DNA from 2 places in the Exiguobacterium sp. s125 genome. Region 1 is predicted to be linked to the other one. Evidence: predicted binding sites of a transcription regulator. Region 1 holds the regulator's gene; the other holds the start of a gene.
What was found. Region 1 encodes Rex, which represses fermentation and respiration genes when NADH is low (regulators of the CRP and FNR family bind a similar motif). Its sites were predicted from a motif close to TTGTGAAATATTTCACAA; they were not measured.
Positions count from the first base shown of each region.

Region 1 (3,427 bases):
GTGGGAGACGAACAGGAGCGTGCCTTCATAGTCGACAAGCGCGTTCTCAAGCACCATCTTCGAATCAAGATCGAGGTGATTGGTCGGCTCATCGAGAATGAGGACGTTCGTTTTGCGTAATTTTAACTTCGCGAGGGCGAGGCGTCCGCGCTCGCCGCCGGATAATTCATGAACGAGCTTGAAGACATCATCACCACTGAACAGGAATTGACCGAGGACGGACCGGACTTGTTGTTCCCGCATCAACGGCCACTCGTTCCAAATTTCATCGATGACCCGGTTGCGGTCGTTGAGCTCGGCCTGCTCCTGATCGTAGTAGCCGACAGAAACGCCGGTCCCGAAACGATGTTCACCGAATAACGGTTTAATCCGGTTGACAAGGACTTTCAGTAACGTCGATTTTCCGATTCCGTTCGGACCAACGAGGGCGAGGGATTCGCCGCGTTGTAAGCGGAACGTGATGCCTTTTGAGACGGCTTCTTCATAGCCGACCGCGAGTTGCGTGACTTGTAACACATCGTTCCCACTTTGTTTTTCAATCGGGAACGACAGGACGGTGCTGCGTTCATCCCCATCCGGACGATCAATCCGGTCGACTTTTTCAAGACGTTTGCGGACGCTTTGTGCGCGTTTCGTCGTCGTCGCCCGTGCGATGTTACGCTGGATGAAGTCTTGCATCTTCGCGATGTCTTCCTGTTGCTGTTCGAACTGCTTCATCTCTTGTTCATACAGTGCTGCCTTTTGTTCCAAGTACTTCGTGTAGTTGCCGGTAAACTTCCGGCAGACGTTCCGTGACAATTCATAGACGACGTTGACGACCTGGTCGAGGAAGTAACGGTCATGGGAGACGATCAAGACCGCTCCACGGTAACCAGCCAGATAACTTTCGAGCCAAGAGAGTGTATCGATGTCGAGGTGGTTCGTCGGCTCGTCAAGAATCAACAGCTCAGGTGCCTGGAGCAACATCTTCGCCAGTGCGAGTCGCGTCCGTTGTCCACCGGATAGCGTCTGGATCCGGCGTGAATAATCGTCCGGATAAAAACGCATCCCGTGCAGGACGGAGCGGATGTTGGCTTCGAACTGGTAACCGCCGGCGTCCGAGAAGTCATGTTGTGCCTGATCGTATGTTTTCAACAGACGGTCGTAAGCAACAGCATCATTTAAGATATGGTCCATCCCCATCTCAATCTCCATCCGACGGAGCGAACGTTCCTGCTCTTGCAGGTGTTCGAACACGGTCAACATTTCATTCCAAATCGTTTCATTCGACTCAAGACCACTGTCCTGGGCGAGGTAACCGATTTTCACTTCCTTACTCTTCATGATCTCACCAGAGTCATGACTGAGCTCTCCGGCGATGATTTTTAAAAGTGTCGATTTTCCGGCACCATTTCGTCCGACGAGCGCAATCCGGTCCCGCTCCTGCACTTCGAGTTTAATATTGTCTAAAATCGGCTCAACACCGAATGATTTTGATAGTTGGTTCACTTGTAAGAGAATCATAAAAACATCCATCCTTCCACCCTTTAGTCTATCATGAAAAAAACGCAGGAGTCCCGTGGAATATATTATTTGTTAGTCTATGTGAAGTGGTTTACAATCAAAGAGAATAGAATTCTTTGCATTGATTTGGGTGCCACGTCAGAACGTGGCCGAAGGGGGAACTGCAGTATGAATGGGCCAGACACAAAAATACCACAAGCGACGGCGAAACGACTGCCGTTATATTATCGTTTCATTCAGAGTCTTTATAACTCAGGCAAGCTGCGCGTCTCTTCAGCAGAGCTCAGTGAAGCGGTCAAAGTCGATTCAGCGACGATCCGCCGCGATTTTTCCTACTTTGGGGCGTTAGGGAAAAAAGGATACGGTTACAACGTACAACATCTATTGACGTTTTTCCGAAAGACACTGAACCAGGATGAAGTCACGAATGTGGCACTTGTCGGGGTCGGACATCTCGGAACGGCGTTTGCAAATTATAACTTTTTAAAGAATAATAGTACTCGGATAGTCGTTGCGTTTGATGCGGACGAAAACAAGGTCGGAACAACGACGCAAGACGTTCCTATCTATCATGTCTCTGACATGAAAGAGCAAATCGAAGCGAACAAGGTTGATGTCGCCATCTTGACGGTCCCATCCCAGTTCGCACAGTCAGTAGCGGATGAGTTAGTTGAGTATGGTGTGACCGGAATTCTGAACTTTACACCGGCGCGGTTGAACGTACCGGCCCACGTTCGGGTCCATCACATCGATTTGTCGATCGAGTTGCAGTCACTAGTTTATTTCATGAAGCATTATTCGCAATCAGCTGAAGGAGTGAAATCATAATGGAAAACCTTATTCCATCAACCATCGCGTTCATCGGACCAGGGAGCATCGCTTTGATCGGTGCCGTCGCGTTGATCATCTTCGGACCGAAAAAATTACCGGAGCTCGGTCGTGCTGCCGGTCAGACGTTAAAAGAGTTCAAGAGTGCGACACACGGCATCATGGACGATGATAAAGACAACAAGGATGAATCGAAAGAGAAGTGATTAAATTATGGCGATTGATCAAGAACAGAGTGTGACATCGCATCTAGACGAGTTGCGCAAGCGGATCGTCTGGTCACTCATCATCGTCGTCGTCTTGTTCGCCGCGGCCTTTCCGCTCGTCCGACCGCTCGTGCGTTTTCTGCAGTCGGACCTGAAAGAGCTCGGCATCGGATTGAATGCCTTTAATGTGGCCGATCCCCTGATGTTGTACTTGAATTTAGCGTTCATCATCGCGGTCGTCCTGGCTTCACCATTTTGGATGTACCAGCTATGGGCGTTCATCCGACCCGGTTTATTCGAACAGGAACAGAAAGCGACCTTGACGTATATTCCGGTCACATTTTTCTTATTTTTGTCCGGAATCGCGTTCTCTTATTTTTGGTTACTTCCGTTTCTACTCAAAGTATCGACGGAACTTGGGCAAGAGCTCGGCATCGAGCAAGTCATCGGGGTCGAAAACTATTTTAGTTTCTTAATACGGCTGACGATTCCGTTCGGTATCTTGTTCCAACTGCCGGTCGTGACGATGTTCTTGACCCGTCTTGGACTCGTGACGCCATTGTTCATGCGGAAAAATCGGAAATATGCGTACTTTGCGCTCTTCGTCATCGCGGCTTTAATCTCTCCACCGGATGTGACGTCACATCTGATGATTTCGGTACCGTTGTTCGTCCTCTATGAAATCAGCATCATGATTTCAGCCCGGACGTACAAAAAAGTACTGATTCTTGAGCAACAAGCGGAGCTTGAACGACAAGCGGATTTGATGCGTGAGTTGAATAAGTAACAGTCTCCTCTCGGTCGTTTCGGCGACGGAGAGGTTTTTGTTTGGAAGCGCTCTTTTTATATTGAAAAAGTGAATCGATATGGTTTATACTGATTACAAGAAT
Region 1 covers NZ_JACSMI010000007.1:8,820-12,246, forward strand. The annotation lists gene KNQ05_RS13590 (ABC-F family ATP-binding cassette domain-containing protein) at 1-1,503, opposite strand, end outside; gene KNQ05_RS13595 (redox-sensing transcriptional repressor Rex) at 1,672-2,331, shown strand; gene KNQ05_RS13600 (twin-arginine translocase TatA/TatE family subunit) at 2,331-2,537, shown strand; gene tatC (twin-arginine translocase subunit TatC) at 2,545-3,324, shown strand.

Region 2 (3,427 bases), on a different contig from region 1:
GTAGACCGACTGTATTGTTGATACGTGTTGTTTCATCTTTTCCGAGTGCTTTCGGAACGATTGAGAACGTGTAGGAAATACCATCTAAGGCATGCTCATAAGGTAATTTGCCGACAGAAGTCAACGCAGCGACTGCACCACGTGTGTCACGTCCGTGCATTGGATTTGCTCCCGGTGCGAACGGTTCGCCAGCGCGACGACCATCGGGTGTATTCCCGGTTTTTTTACCGTACACGACGTTTGACGTGATCGTCAGAACAGATTGGGTTGGTAAAGCATCACGATACGTTGGATGTTTCCGGATTTTTTCCATAAAGAGTTCGACGAGATCGACGGCCATTTGATCGACACGATCATCGTTATTTCCGAATTTCGGGAAATCGCCTTCGATTTTAAAGTCGACTGTAATGCCATCCGTATCTCGGATTGGTGTGACTTTAGCATAACGAATCGCTGACAGACTATCGGCGACAACGGATAATCCGGCAATCCCACAAGCCATCGTCCGTAAAATTTCAGGATCGTGGAGTGCCATTTCAATGCGCTCATAACTATATTTATCATGCATGAAGTGAATGACATTCAGTGTATTGACATAGAGCTCAGCTAACCAATCCAATTGTTTATCATAGGCGGCCATGACGGTTTCATAATTGAGCACGTCATCTAAAATCAAGTCGGAAGAAGGGGCGACTTGAATTTTGAGTTTTTCGTCGACGCCACCGTTCAACGTGTAGAGTAAGGCTTTTGCTAAGTTCGCCCGGGCGCCGAAGAATTGCATTTGTTTACCGATTTTCATCGCTGAGACACAACAAGCAATCCCGTAATCATCACCATAAATCGGAAGCATCAAGTTATCATTTTCATATTGGATCGAACTAGACAGGATGGACATCTTCGCACAAAAATCCTTGAAGCCCCGTGGAAGTTTTGGTGACCATAAAACGGTTAAGTTCGGTTCAGGTGCCGGACCGAGGTTGACGAGTGTCTGCAAGAAGCGGAACGAACTTTTTGTGACGTTCGAGCGACCATCTTCACTCATACCGCCGATTGATTCCGTTACCCACGTTGGGTCACCGGAAAAGAGTTCGTTGTAATCGGGTGTCCGAAGAAACTTGACGATGCGAAGTTTCATTACGAAGTGGTCGACAAGTTCTTGCGCGCTCTCTTCTGTCAACCGACCCGTTTGCAAGTCACGTTCGATATAAATATCAAGGAAGGTCGAAACGCGACCGAGCGACATCGCTGCTCCGTTTTGTTCTTTGATTGCTGCGAGATAAGCAAGATAGACCCACTGGAATGCTTCTTGGGCCGTTTCAGCTGGTCGTGATAAGTCACATGTGTAACGTTTACCGAGTTCTGTCAGTTCATGAAGGGCGCGGAGTTGTTCGTTCATCTCCTCGCGATCACGAATCATCGCTTCTGATAAAAATCCACCGTGTGCTTTCAAATCCGCTTTTCTTGCAGCAATGAGGTGAGCTGTTCCATAAAGGGCGACGCGACGGTAATCACCGATGATCCGTCCGCGACCGTACGCATCAGGAAGTCCAGTGATGATACCGGCTTTACGGGCAGCACGCATTTCGGGCGTATACGCATCGAAAACCCCTTGATTATGCGTTTTACGGTACTCGCTAAAAATCTGTGTAACAGTGTCATCTGATTTAAAACCATACGCTTCTAAGGCATCATTGACCATTCGGATACCACCGTTCGGATGAATCGAACGTTTGAATGGTTCATCGGTCTGTAGACCAACGATTTTTTCGAGTTCAGGATTGAGGTAACCTGGACCGTGCGAAAGAATTGAAGATGGAGTTGCAGCATCAACGGCATAGACACCACCACGAATTCGTTCTTCTTCTGTTAACTGCATGATTTGTTGCCATAACGTGTTGGTTGCATCGGTCGGACCGGCGAGGAACTGATCGTCTCCTGTGTATTCTGAGCGATTGCGCCGGATGAAATCAGCGACATCAATCTTTTCCATCCATTCTCCACCTTCGAATCGTTGCCATGCTTGTGTTTTTTCAAGTAACATCATCAACACTCCTTCATTAGTAAGGTCAGCGGTTCTTAATACATCTCTTATGTGAATAGTGTAACAAACAATTCGGGATAGAGGTTTTACGTATATGTGAATCTTTTAACAAATGTAAAAGTGTTGCTATGACTTACTTCACAGTAAATTGTATCAGTCAGTGTCCCGTGTTCAAAAAACAGAAAAAGACTGCTGTGAAAGGATTTTTCTGTAGCTGTATCATTAATTTGTAGTGGAATGGATAGAGACAGAAGCTAGTGTGATAAAAGTCACGCGGCGCTACCTTGTATTTTTAGGACGTATCGTTGACAATGAAAAAGGGAATATAGAACGTGGAGGTGGAGTGAATGGAGTTTTCGCCATTAAAAGAGCAAGCAGACTATCGAACAGGGGACTGGGTTTCCCTAAAAGTATCAACTGAAGGAACAGAACGGATCGGGATGATCACCGAGTTTGAAGACGACGGGTTTTGGCTCCGGTTTGAAGATGATTTTGATTTCGAGGACTTTATCGGTTACGACCAGAAGTACCTCGCACGATTAGTTCGACGCCCAATCGATGTCAGAGCAACTTATCCTGTACTTGCTGGTTTTGAAACACTTGCTGTTGAGCTGCAAGATCGAATGGCGCAAGGTTTCGAAGTGTTAAGTGCAGATCAACAAAATGAGACAGAAATCGTTTTTCATATTCGGTTAATCGATTCTGGAAATGAATATACGCAGACGTTACGCGGTATTAAAACTGAAACCGATGATCGTTTCGAATATGTAACAGAATGATAGACAAGAGAGTAGGAGAAGATACGTTATGAATTTTACTAAACCTTTTATTAATGAAGCGTGGGAACGAGCACGCTTTGAACAAATGATGCCCGTTCAAGAACAAGCCATTCCTCTAATCCGTGAGGGGAAAGATGTCTTAGTCGAAGCGCCGACAGGAACTGGGAAAACGCTCGCTTATGTCATTCCAGCCCTCGAGCGCATCGATCCGAATGAACCACACGTTCAAGTCGCGATTACGGCACCGACACGAGAACTGGTCATGCAAATTCATCAAGTCATCCAATTATTTGCCCAAGGAAGCGGGATTAAGTCAGGTGCGTTCATCGGTGGCGTTGAATTAAAACGTCAATATGAGCGTCTCAAGAAAAAACCACAAATTATTGTCGGGACACCAGGACGCTTAGTTGAGTTGATTGATTCAAAAAAGTTGAAGATGCATAAAGTAAAATTGATTGTTTTAGATGAGGCTGATCAAATCTACGAAAGTGGAATGAGTGCATCAGCGACGCGCATCGCGAACAGTGCGCTTCGTGACCGCCAGTTAGCACTCGTATCAGCAACATTACCTGAACGGACAGCAGAATGGGGACGGACACTTTCGAAT
Region 2 covers NZ_JACSMI010000004.1:167,603-171,029, forward strand. The annotation lists gene pflB (formate C-acetyltransferase) at 1-2,041, opposite strand, end outside; gene KNQ05_RS11760 (hypothetical protein) at 2,389-2,820, shown strand; gene KNQ05_RS11765 (DEAD/DEAH box helicase) at 2,849-3,427, shown strand, end outside.
Region 2: the regulator Rex is predicted to act here: its motif matches at 2,136-2,153, upstream of pflB (formate C-acetyltransferase).